3 regions of the Enterobacter cloacae complex sp. IR5418 genome follow, and region 3 is predicted to be linked to each of the others. Evidence: predicted binding sites of a transcription regulator. Region 3 holds the regulator's gene; each other region holds the start of a gene.
What was found. The regulator PhoB, encoded in region 3, activates phosphate uptake and scavenging genes when phosphate is short. The targets are predictions, from matches to a motif close to CTGTCATAAAACTGNCNNAT.
Positions count from the first base shown of each region.

Region 1 (4,286 bases), 150 kb from region 3:
ATAACACCTCACTCTTACTGGTGGGGCTTTTTGTAGTTGCTGATTAATCTCAAGGAAAAAGTTTATGAAAAAAACGACTGCTATTTTGATGGGCGCTGCATTTCTGTTTACCACCAATACCTTTGCGGCTGAACTGCTGACGAAAAACGAGTTTGAGAAAGTAGAATCACAGTATGAAAAAATCGGTACTGTTAACACCTCCAATGAAGTATCGGTCGACGATGCGAAAAAAGAGCTGATCGAGAAAGCCGATAAGCAAGGTGCTGATGTGCTGGTGCTGACTTCCGGTAATACCAACAACAAGATCCACGGCACTGCCGATATTTACAAGAAAAAATAATCCCTTAGCAACCACCCCGGTTTCGGGGTGGTTGCGCGCCTTACGTCCCCCCAGCATTGTTTCTTGCCTCTTCTCGCGCAGAGATGCCATTGACACTTGATTACGCACGCATAATGCGTATAGTTCTCATTTGCATTTCTTTTAATAAATTTAAGGCCCGACAACGGGTCATTTTTGCGCGCACGTTAAGAGCTCATAATGAACAACACCACAATGCACAAAACGCTGCTGGCGCTTGCCATTGGCGCGGTTACACACTCCGCTTTTGCGGCGGATGAGAAAAAAGAGGACACCATCGTCGTCCAGTCCACCGCGGGGAGTGATTTCAAACCCGGCGGCGACCAGCTGGTACCCGCCTTCCTCGACGGACAGGTGGCGAACGGCGGACGAATGGGGATGCTCGGTCAGCAGAACGCCATGGACGTGCCGTTCAATATCATCAGCTACACCTCGAAGCTGGTGGAAGATCAGCAGGCGAAAACCATTGCTGACGTGGTCGCCAACGATGCGGGCGTACAGTTCGTTCAGGGGTACGGTAACAGCGCGGAAACCTTCCGCATTCGCGGCCTGAAGTTTGACGGCGATGACATGACTTTTGGTGGGCTTTCTGGCGTGCTGCCGCGTCAGGTGGTGGATGCCCAGATGGTCGACCGCATTGAGATCTTCAAAGGCGCCAACTCCCTCATGAACGGCGCGGCAAGCTCCGGCGTGGGCGGGATGATCAACCTTGAGCCAAAACACGCGGGCGACACCCCGCAGGCGAAAGTGGGCGTGGACTACACCTCGGATTCCCAGATTGGCACCACGCTGGATGCGGGGCGCCGTTTTGGTGATAACGACCAGTTTGGCGCGCGGGTGAACCTCGTGCATCGCGAAGGGGAAACCGGCGTACCGAACGATCGCCGCCGCACCACGCTGCTCTCCACCGGTCTGGACTACAAAGGCGACCGTTTCCGCTCCTCGCTGGATCTGGGCTATCAGAAGAAAACTTTCCACGGCAGCCCGACCAGCGTCAACATCTCGGCGGTGGACTTCGTACCAGAACCGCCGAAGAACGATCGCAATTTCTCGCAGAAATGGGCCTACAGCGATATCGAAAACGAATTCGGGATGTGGCGCAGCGAGTACGACATTACCGATAACTGGACGGCGTATACCGGCCTCGGCGCGCAGCACGCACACGAAGAAGGGATCTACAGCGCGCCGAAGCTCCTGGACAAAAGCGGTAACGCGACGGTCAGCCGTCTTGATACTAACCGCATCAGCGATTCCGTCAGCGGCATGGCGGGCATTCGCGGTAACTTCACTACCGGCTTCGTCTCGCACAAGGTCAACGTCGGGTACTCCGCAATGACCAAAAACGAAAAAATCGCGTGGAAAATGTCGGCCGCGGCGGATAACCCGACCACCAACATCTACCACAACACCGGCGTGGCTATGCCGGACAGCACCAACTTCAGCGGCTCCGGCGGCAAATACAGCGATCCGCTGACCAGCGGGCGCACCCGTACCCAGGGCTGGCTGCTGAGCGATACCCTGGGCGTGCTGGACGACAAGCTGCTGTTCACCGCAGGCGCGCGCCATCAGAAGGTGGTGATTCGCGGGTACAACAAAATCACCGGTGCGGAAAACGACGCGGACGGCTTTGACGGCAGCCGCTGGATGCCCACCTACGGTGTGGTCTATAAGCCGTGGGAGGAAATCTCTCTCTACGCCAACCACACCGAAGCGTTGCAGCCCGGTGAAACCGCGCCTCGTTCAGCAAACAACTACGGTCAGAGCACCGGTATCGTCCACTCTAAGCAGAACGAAGTGGGCGTGAAGGCGGACTTTGGTCGCGTGGGCGGCTCCCTGGCGCTGTTTGAGATCAAAATGCCGTCGGCCATCCTCGACGACAGCGGTCACTACGGCCTGGACGCAGAGCAGCGTAACCGTGGCGTGGAGCTGAACGTCTTCGGCGAGCCAATGCTCGGGATGCGTCTGAACGCCAGCGCCACCTGGTTGCAGGCCGAGATGACCAAAACCAAAAATGGCGTCAATCAGGGCAATGATGCCATTGGTATTCCGAACTTCTACGCCGTGCTGGGCGCAGAGTACGACATCAAGCCGATTGAGGGTCTGACGGCGACCGCGCGCGTTAACCACTCCGGCACGCAGTATGCCGACCTGGCGAACAGCAAAAAGCTGGACAGTTACACCACGCTGGATCTGGGCATGCGCTATCGCTTCGCGGTGAATCACAATGCAAACCAGATGACCGTGCGGGCGGGCATCGACAACGTGACCAACGAAAACTACTGGGCCAGCGTGGACGATTCCGGCACCTACATCACTCAGGGCGAACCGCGTACCTTTAAGGTCTCGGTTGGCTACGAGTTCTAAGCGTTCCACCTCGTTATCCGGGGCAGGGACGCCCCACTCCCGTCGTTAGCGTGTTATAAAATTGTAATAAAAGCTTCTTACACTGGTCGCCACAACCTTACCTCTTGGCCAATGACAGGAAGCCGCTATGGGCAGACCCCTCAAATCCGTATTTAAAAAAGAACATCGCGACGACATCACTAACCGCAGCGCTAACCCGGTTTTCTCCGAGGTTGCTGAGGTGTTCCTCTCCCGCCGCCGTTTTCTCCAGATGGGGGCCGTCGCGGGGGCCGCCGTATCATTCCCGTATCTGATCACACCCGAAAATGCCATTGCCGCGGTATCGAAGCCTTCCGCGCTGGCAAAGGCGGTGTCCCTGGGCTTTACCAGCATTGACGTCTCCACGGAAGACACGGTCAGGGTGCCGGAAGGCTACATCGCCCGTCCGTTCTATCGCTGGGGCGATCCGACGGGGATCAAAAATAACATGCCAGCGTTTAAGCCGGACGCCAGCAACACCACGGACGAACAGGCCGTGCAGGCGGGCATGCACCACGACGGCATGGCGTGGTTTAGCCTGCCGCAGGGGGGGCAAAACCCGGAGCATGGCCTGCTGGCGATGAACCATGAATACATTGATAACGGAATGCTGTTTACCGACGGCACGGCGAACTGGAGCCTCGACAAAGCCCGCAAGGGGCAGAACGCGATGGGCGTGTCAGTGGTGGAAGTGAAAAAAACGGGCAGCGGCTGGGAGGTGGTGCGTCCGTCTTCCTTCGCTCGCCGTATTACCGTCAATACGCCGATGCAGCTTACCGGCCCGGCGCGGCATCAGAATTTAATGAAAACCGCCGCCGACCCGCAGGGGGAGCGCGTGCTGGGTACCATGCAGAACTGCGCCAACGGGCATACGCCGTGGGGCACCTATCTCACCTGCGAGGAGAACTGGTCGGACATTTTTGTGAAAAAAGCCGATCTCAACCCGCTGGAAAAACGCTACGGCATCAGCGACAGCGATGAATCCTACCGCTGGAACGAGGTGGATGACCGGTTCAGCGTCGATAAAACCCCTAACGAACCCAACCGTTTCGGCTGGGTGGTGGAGATCGATCCCTACAACCCGACCTCCACCCCGCGCAAGCACACCGCGCTGGGCCGCTTCAAGCATGAGGGGGCAGCCGTCACGCTCGCCACCGATAATCGCGTGGTGGTCTATATGGGGGACGATCAGAAGTTTGAGTACATCTATAAGTTTGTCTCGGATAAAAAATACGATCCCGCAAACCGTGAAGCCAATATGCAGTTGCTGACCTCCGGCACGCTGTACGTCGCCAGGTTCAACGAAGAGGGGAGCGGCGACTGGCTGCCGCTGATCTTCGGGCAAAATGGTCTGGATAAAAGCAACGGTTTCGAAAGCCAGGGCGATCTGCTGATTAAAACCCGCCTGGCGGCGGACGTGGTGGGGGCAACGAAGATGGATCGCCCCGAGTGGATAGCCGTCGACCCGCACGCCAGCGGCAGCGTCTACTGTACGCTCACCAACAACAGCGATCGCGGCAAGGAGGGCAAGGCGCCGGTCGATGCC
Region 1 is NZ_JBMKHS010000002.1:184,682-188,967, forward strand. Features, by position in the region: gene yahO (DUF1471 family periplasmic protein YahO) at 65-340, shown strand; gene ACOTX7_RS02565 (TonB-dependent receptor) at 539-2,722, shown strand; gene ACOTX7_RS02570 (PhoX family protein) at 2,850-4,286, shown strand, end outside.
Region 1: a site for PhoB is predicted at 2,773-2,792, ahead of ACOTX7_RS02570 (PhoX family protein). Genes of this name have one in related genera too.

Region 2 (4,286 bases), on a different contig from region 3:
CCTGAATTTCCGACACTTTGCTGGTCTTCTCTTCTTCCTTCAGACCTTTGTTGTCCTTCACGCCCTGCATCTGCTTAAACAGCGCCAGCTGGCGAATCGGCACCAGCTGCAAATCGCTGGATGCGCGGAACGGTGCCCAGCCCAGACGCGTCAGAACCGCTTTCTCTTCCGGCGTTTTGCCGTAGTTCATAAAGAAGTCGTAGACCTTGTCCTTGGTGCTCTCGGAGAGATTTTTACGCCACACGATTGGGTCGCCCGGGATCAGCGGCGATTTCCAGATCACCTTGATTTCCTTGAGCTTGTCCGGCGCGGAGGTCTTCAGCTTGTCGAGGTTTTCGGTGTTGTTGGTGGCAACATCCACCTGTTTATTCGCCACGGCCAGGGCGTTGGTTTCGTGACTGGCGTTGACCGTGCGTTTGAAGTCGCTGGCGGAGGCGTTGTTTTTCGCGAAGACGTAGTAACCCGGTACAAGGAAGCCAGACGTAGAATTCGGATCGCCATTACCAAAGGTCAGCTCTTTGCGTCTGGCGAGCATGTCGTTGAGGTTGTTGATCGGGCTGTCTTTGTTAACGATCAGTACGCTCCAGTAGCCCGGGGAGCCGTCTGCCGCAACGGTCTGGGCAAAGACCTGACCGTTGGCACGATCCACTGCTTCCATCGCAGAGAGGTTGCCGTACCATGCGATGTCCACTTTGTTGAAGCGCATTCCCTGGATGATGCCCGCGTAGTCCGGAGCGAAGAACGCGTTCACTTTGATCCCCAGTTTGGTTTCCATATCTTTCAGGAACGGTTCCCACTGCGGCTTCAGGTTTTGCTGTGATTCCGTTGAAATAATGCCAAAGTTCAGCGCTTTTTCCTGCTCCTCGGCGTGGGCCGGGCTTAACAGCGTGCTGATGCTGAACATGCTGGTGAAGGCCAGCGCGGCAACGGCTTTGTAGTTCATGTCCATTCCTCGTTATGGGGACGTTAAGCAGCCTGCGCGCGTTCTTCGACGCGGTTTACGCTGCGGTAGAGATGATCAAAACGTTCGTTATCAAACTGGTGGCTTGCGCCATCAAAGAACACATGGCCCTGACGCAGGGCGACGATGCGCTCGCAGTAGCGCAGGGCGTAATCTACCTGGTGCAGCGTCACTACCACGGTGATGCCATCGTTCTGGTTGATGTCGCGCAGGGTTTCCATCACGATGCGGGCGGACTCCGGATCCAGCGAGGCGATAGGTTCGTCGGCCAGAATGATTTTGGCTTTCTGCATCAGGGCGCGGGCGATGGCGACACGCTGCTGCTGTCCGCCGGACAGCGTGGAGACGCGCTGGTGGGCAAAATGCGCCATGCCGACGCGGGTCAGCGCCTGTAAGGCTTCCTGCTTCTGGGATGGGGAGAACCAGCGCAGGCAGGTGCGCCAGAACGGGGTGCTGCCGAGCGCGCCAATCAGCACGTTCTCGAGCACGGTCAGGCGGTTTACCAGGTTGAACTGCTGAAAGATATAGCCCGTCTGAGCGCGGCTTTTGCGAATATCGCTCGCCAGACGGCCCGCGTGTTGCACGGTGTTACCCAGCAGTTCGACGCGGCTTTCCGGCGTTGTGTCGCAGGTAATCAGGCCGCTTAAGTGACGAAGAAGGGTGGATTTACCTGAACCAGACGGCCCCAACAGCGCCACCATTTCGCCCTGCTGGACGGTCAGATCAACGGCATGCAGCGCCTTGTTGTGATGGAAGGTTTTGCTCAGTTTCTCGACGCGAATGACAGTTTGCATGTGCCGGGCCTCACGATAAATGTGGCCTCATGCTGGCGCATCAATATGACATTCAGGTTAAGTGTTGGTTGCGGGAGTTTGAAGAGTTGAGGTGAGTTTGATGACAATCACCGTAGGCACGGTCAGCGCAGCGCCACCGGGCGCTGTTGCCGGATGCGCTGCGCTTAACCGGCCTACGATTTAACGACGTTAATCATCCACGGCACACCGTATTTGTCGGTGACTTTACCGAATCCGTGCGCCCAGAAAGTCTCCTGCCAGGCCATTTCGATATTGCCGCCATCAGAGAGGTTGTCGAACCAGCGTTTGCCTTCATTCACGTCCTGTGTGTCGAGCACCAGCGTGAAGCCTGCGTATTGCGCGCTGCTGCCGGGCGGCAGACCGTCGCTCATCATGATATCGCTGCCAGCAATGCGGACGTTCGAGTGGGCGATGGCGGAATCCGGGAAGTTCATGCCTGACGGACAGCCTTCTTCGCTGTTTTCGTCTTTAGGCATTTCGCCGAAGGTGATTTTGTAGAGGAGTTCTGCGCCGACGGCCTGCTGATAGAAGGCGGTAGCCTCCGCACAGTTGCCAGCGAAAGAGATATAGGGACTTAACGGCATAATCTTTACCTCACGTAAGAAAAGCCCGTTAAGTGTAGTTCCCGGACGCCCGGTAAGCGAAGCGTCACCGGGCGGGTCAATCAGTTCTTTTTCACGAACTCAGATTTCAGTTTCATCGGACCGAAGCCGTCAATTTTGCAGTCGATATTATGATCGCCTTCAACCAGACGGATATTTTTGACTTTCGTGCCGATCTTCAGCATGGAGGAGCTGCCTTTTACCTTCAGATCTTTCACAACGGTAACGCTGTCGCCGTCTGCCAGCAGGTTGCCGTTCGCGTCTTTCACGATCAGCGTATCGCTGTCCTGCGCAGGCTCCGCATCGTTCCATTCATGGGCGCATTCCGGGCAAACGAACATGCCATTGTCTTCATAAGTGTATTCAGAATTGCATTTCGGGCAGTGTGGAAGTTGCATGTTGGTATCCTCAAAAGTGTTAACACGCTGGAAAACGCCAGCTAAATGACGGCAGTGTGCCGAAAAAGGCAGCGAGTATAACGCAAATCCCCACATTTGTCGGTGATATTGTTTTATAAAAATAGCGCATAAAAGCGCAAGCGATGACACGAACGGTCAATGAATTAAGGGAGGGTTGTGCCCTGAACGGTAGCGATCGTCATCATGTTAAATGTATCGAATATTTTATTACCGCAAATTGCTACGCTGTGCCATTTCGGATAAGGTGAAGGAACAAGCCGTTATTTATCTATCCCCTCTGATGCTATACATCTTTTGGTGCCAGGGAATACCTCTCTTTTTTGGTGGGTAAATAACGATGATATATCCTGATGTTTCCTGAAAATGCGTTTTGTCTATTCACTTTTGGCTTTCTGGCCAGGGGTTGTTTTACACGCATTACGAGGGCGGTTGTTAAATTCTCATTGGCTTCAATCAGTTGTATTAAATGAACATGTTTTCCATACGTGATCATATAAGCCTGAAAAGTATAATTAAAACATCGTGGCTTAATAAAAGTAATAAATTTGCGTTAAGGGAAGGCTTTTATCATGCACACACAGACCATATTTGAATTAAGCCAGGAAGCTGAACGTTTGTTACAGCTCGCACTGAACAATCTTGATTCATTAAAATCGATGCCGATTGCAAAGCTGGATAGCACAGCCGCTGCCATGAGCAGCGTTAATAACAACGTTTTGCCATTACATTTTAGCGCGCGGGGAGTCGATGCTCAGCAGGCGATGCTGAATAACGAATTACGCAAAATAACCCGGCTCGAAATGGTACTGGCGATTGTGGGTACCATGAAAGCGGGAAAATCGACCACCATTAATGCGATTGTGGGCACTGAAGTGCTGCCGAACCGCAATCGTCCGATGACGGCGCTTCCCACGCTGATCCGCCATACGCCGGGCCAGAAGGAGCCGGTGCTGCATTTTTTGCACGTTGCGCCCATTGATACCCTGATTGCTCAGTTGCAAAAAAAACTGTGCGAAAAAGATCGCGGTAAGCTGGCGCGGCGACTGGAAATAGACAAGGACATGACTACGCTGCTGGAGCGCATCGAAAGAGGTGAGGCGTTTGAAAAACATCACCTGGGCGCGGAGCCCATCTTTCATTGTCTGAAAAGCCTGAACGATCTGGTGCGGCTTTCTCAGGCGCTGGGCGTGGAGTTTCCATTCTCTGAGTATGCCGCGATTGAACATATTCCGGTGATTGAGGTGGAGTTTGTGCATCTCGCCGGTCTGGACGCGCACCTGGGGCAACTGACGCTGCTCGACACGCCGGGGCCGAACGAGGCTGGGCAGCCGCACCTGCAAAAAATGCTCAGCGAGCAGCTGGCGCGCGCCTCCGCCGTGCTGGCGGTGATGGACTATACCCAGCTTAAATCTATTTCTGATGCGGAGGTTCGTCAGGCAATTTCGGCGGCGGGGAAATCCGTGCCGCTTTACGCCCTGGTCAATAAATT
Region 2 is NZ_JBMKHS010000014.1:92,502-96,787, forward strand. Features, by position in the region: gene phnD (phosphonate ABC transporter substrate-binding protein) at 1-943, opposite strand, end outside; gene phnC (phosphonate ABC transporter ATP-binding protein) at 967-1,755, opposite strand; gene yjdN (VOC family metalloprotein YjdN) at 1,929-2,360, opposite strand; gene ACOTX7_RS13090 (zinc ribbon domain-containing protein YjdM) at 2,441-2,776, opposite strand; gene crfC (clamp-binding protein CrfC) at 3,367-4,286, shown strand, end outside.
Region 2: a site for PhoB is predicted at 1,843-1,862, ahead of phnC (phosphonate ABC transporter ATP-binding protein). Genes of this name have one in related genera too.

Region 3 (4,286 bases):
TGCGCCAACGAACAGCGCAAATGTCATAAAGCCCAGCGCGATAATGTCACGCGATTTCAAGTGATGGGTCATAAAACCTTACTGCCTGTGGATGTGGTGTTGAAAACGTTGAGATTTTCGCCATCCCTGACGGGACGATACAGCGGAAAATTTGCTCAATTTCAGCGGGATATGCTCCCGTCCTGGCGTGGCGAAGAATAGTTTTTCGATTTACCACGCAAATACAGTCGGTCTGACAGTATATGGGGGGCAATTTAAACGCTTATAACGTTTAAAGGCAAGAAGGGATCGTAAAACCAGAACAATATGCCAGCATGAAAATGCAGACCAACATTATATGCCATATATAAGAAAAACTCATGGCTAATCATGCGAACAAAAAAGCACCAGCCGTATAATATTCATTCGCGTTTCGCTTGACTGCAAAGCAAACGGGCCAGCAATCGCTGGCCCGTGGAAAGGTAGCCTGACACACTCGCCGTCAGGCGCGCTTTTTGGCAATTAATCGTTCCGGGATAACGAAACTAAAGCGCGTGCCCTTACCCAGGGTACTTTCGATATTGAGCCGGCTTTCGTGGTGGCTGACGGCATGCTTCACGATAGCCAGCCCCAGTCCGCTCCCGCCGGTCTGCCGCGAGCGCGCCTTATCCACCCGGTAGAACCGTTCGGTGAGACGCGGAAGGTGTTCAGGCCCAATCCCCGGCCCGTTGTCCTCGACGCTAAACTCAGCCCCCGCCAGGGTATGCTGCCAGCGCACCGTAATATGCGTCCCTTTCGGGGTATGATTCACGGCGTTATAGACCAGGTTTGAGATAGCGCTCCGCAACTCATCTTCACTGCCCAGCACTTTCAGCGTGTTATCAACGTCAAAAGCCAGCGTGTGCTGATTATGACTCAGCGTTTGGGCTTCGCGCTCCACCACCCGCAACATCATCGGCACATCAATGATGTCATTTAGCGCCAGCGACGGGGCGGCCTCAATTTTTGAAAGCGTCAGCAGTTGTTTAACCAGCCCTTCCATGCGGAACGTCTGCTCACGCATGGTATGCAGCGCTTTCTCACGCGGCGCCCCCTCAAGCGTTTGCTCCTGCATCATCTCCAGGTAGCCCTGAAGCACCGTCAATGGCGTACGCAGCTCGTGGCTGACGTTAGCAAAGAAGTTGCGGCGAGCGCCCTCAAGCTGGTGCATCTGGGTAACGTCACGTGCCACCATCAGCCACTGGCGATCGCTGTAGGGCATCACGCGGATTTCCAGATGGCGACCGTTATTGAGCTTAAGGTTGTGCGGGCGGGAAAAATCCCGCTTTTTCAGATACAGCGTGAACTCGGGATAACGCAGAAGGTTCAGGATGTTCTGGCCATTATCATCCGGCCAGCGCAGGCCCAGCAGCTGTTGTGCGAGGCCATTACACCAGAAGATCGTCCCTTCTTCTGTTGTCAGGATCACCGCATCCGGCAGCGACTCCGCACCGCTGCGAAAGCGTTTGATCAGGCTTCCCAGCTCGCGACGGCGCTTTTTATTACGCATCTGCATCTGGTGCAGGCCGTAGAGTAGCGGTTCCCAGCTTCCGCTTCCCGGCGGGGGGGTCATACTTCTGTCGACCCATAGCCACCAGGAGAGACGCAGTAAATTCCAGAAATGCCAGACGAGCAATCCCGTCACGGCCACCAGTAAAAACCACGGCAGATAGCCAAAAATAGCCCCCAGAATGAGGGCCGGAATACAACATAAGATCAGTTCAAAGACGAGCCTTTTCCATGACAGACGTTCCAGCACGCGTCACACTCCTGTCATTGTTCAGAAACGGGTCGAGAAACGATAACCCGTGCCGCGGACCGTCTGTACCATGCGATCGTGGCCGCTCAGTTCCAGTGCTTTACGCAGGCGGCGAATATGGACGTCAACCGTTCGGTCTTCGACATAGACGTTAGTTCCCCAGACGTTATTCAGCAACTGTTCGCGGCTGTAAACGCGCTCCGGGTGTGTCATAAAGAAGTGCAGGAGTTTAAATTCGGTTGGCCCCATATCGAGGGGGTTTTCACCGGTCATGACCCGGTGTGAAGTGGGATCCAGACTCAGACCCTGCATCTCAATCACCTCTTCCACCGCCATCGGTGAAATTCGGCGCATCACGGCTTTAATACGCGCCACCAGCTCTTTCGGGGAGAACGGTTTGGTGATGTAATCGTCCGCGCCGGTTTCCAGACCGCGCACGCGATCCTCTTCCTCGCCGCGCGCCGTGAGCATCACCACCGGGATATCGCGGGTCATCGCCTCGCGTTTGATATGCTTGATAAACTGCAATCCGGAACCGCCAGGCAGCATCCAGTCCAGCAGGATCAGATCGGGCCAGGGTTCATTCAGCTGATTCACCGCGCTGTCATAATCTTCCGCTTCAACCGGCTGGAAGCCATTTTGTTCAAGCACGAAGCACACCATTTCACGGATCGGAGCTTCATCTTCTACGACCAGAATACGTCTCGCCATACTTTGCCCTGTCTTATCGTATTTAAGTTACAAGTCTGTGATGCGGCGTCATTATGCGTCAGATTTATGACAGATTTATGAAAAACATTACCACTATAAATGGCAAACTGTTGTTTTATTACAGCGGTTATTTTCCGTTCCCCGAAAGTTTATAATCCTGCTTTCTTATTATTGCCACGGATCTCTTATGCGCATACTTCACACCTCAGACTGGCACCTGGGTCAAAATTTTTACAGCAAAAGCCGCGCCGCGGAACATGACGCGTTCCTGAACTGGCTGCTGGAGACGGCTCAGGCTCATGAGGTGGACGCAATTATTGTGGCGGGCGACATTTTCGATACCGGATCGCCGCCGAGCTATGCGCGTGAGCTGTACAACCGTTTTGTGGTCAACCTCCAGCAAACCGGTTGTCACCTGGTGATTGTCGCCGGAAACCATGACTCCGTGGCGACGCTGAATGAATCCCGCGACATTCTGGCGTTCCTCAATACCACCGTGGTGGCCAGCGCCGGACACGCGCCGCAGATCCTGAAAAAACGCGACGGCACGCCGGGCGCGGTGCTGTGCCCAATCCCGTTTTTACGCCCGCGCGATATCGTGCAAAGCCAGGCCGGTCTGTCCGGCAGCGAAAAACAGCAGCATCTGTTGCAGGCCATCACCCACTATTATCACCAGCAGCATACGCAAGCCTGTGCCCTGCGCGGCGAACAGGCCATTCCGATCATTGCCACCGGACACCTCACCACCGTCGGGGCCAGTAAGAGTGACGCGGTGCGCGAGATCTATATCGGTACGCTGGACGCGTTTCCGGCGCAGAACTTCCCGCCCGCCGACTACATTGCTCTCGGGCATATCCACCGGGCGCAGGTCATCGGCGGCTGCGAGCATATCCGCTACTGTGGCTCCCCTGTTCCGCTCAGTTTCGATGAAACCGGTAAGGCCAAGTCCGTGCATCTGGTGAGCTTCACCGACGGCAAACTCAGCGCCGTCGAGACGCTGGAGGTGCCGGTCACCCAGCCGCTGGCGGTGCTGAAAGGCGATCTTGCCGCGATTACGGAACAGCTTGAGCAATGGCGCGGCGCAGAGCTTGATCCGCCAGTCTGGCTGGATATTGAAATCACCACTGATGAGTACCTGCATGATATGCAGCGAAAAATTCAGGCGCTGACCGAAGATTTGCCGGTAGAGGTGCTGCTGGTGCGCCGCAGCCGCGAACAGCGCGAGAAAATTCTGCTGAGCGCCCAACGTGAAACGCTAAGTGAACTTCGGGCAGAAGAGGTATTCGAGCGGCGGCTGGCGCATGAAGAGATGGACGACGCCAGACGCGTCAGGCTGAACGAGCTGTTTATTCAGACGCTGCACGCCCTCAATGACGAGGAAGAAAACGCATGAAAATTCTGAGCCTGCGTCTGAAAAACCTGAACTCGCTCAAAGGCGAGTGGAAAATTGATTTCACCGCGGAGCCGTTCGCCAGCAACGGGCTGTTTGCCATCACTGGCGCCACCGGCGCGGGGAAAACCACGCTGCTCGACGCCATCTGCCTGGCGCTGTACCACGAAACGCCGCGTCTGAATAAGGTCTCCCAGGCGCAAAACGACCTGATGACGCGCGATACCGCAGAGTGTCTGGCAGAGGTGGAGTTTGAGGTGAAAGGCGTGGCATATCGCGCTTTCTGGAGCCAGAACCGCGCCCGCAACCAGCCGGACGGGAACTTACAGGCACCGCGCGTGGAGCTGGCCCGCTGTGAGGATGGAAAAATCCTGGCGGATAAGGTCACGGATAAGCTGGAACAAACCG
Region 3 is NZ_JBMKHS010000002.1:32,947-37,232, reverse strand. Features, by position in the region: gene brnQ (branched-chain amino acid transporter carrier protein BrnQ) at 1-72, opposite strand, end outside; gene phoR (phosphate regulon sensor histidine kinase PhoR) at 482-1,777, opposite strand; gene phoB (phosphate response regulator transcription factor PhoB) at 1,799-2,488, opposite strand; gene sbcD (exonuclease subunit SbcD) at 2,676-3,881, shown strand; gene sbcC (exonuclease subunit SbcC) at 3,878-4,286, shown strand, end outside.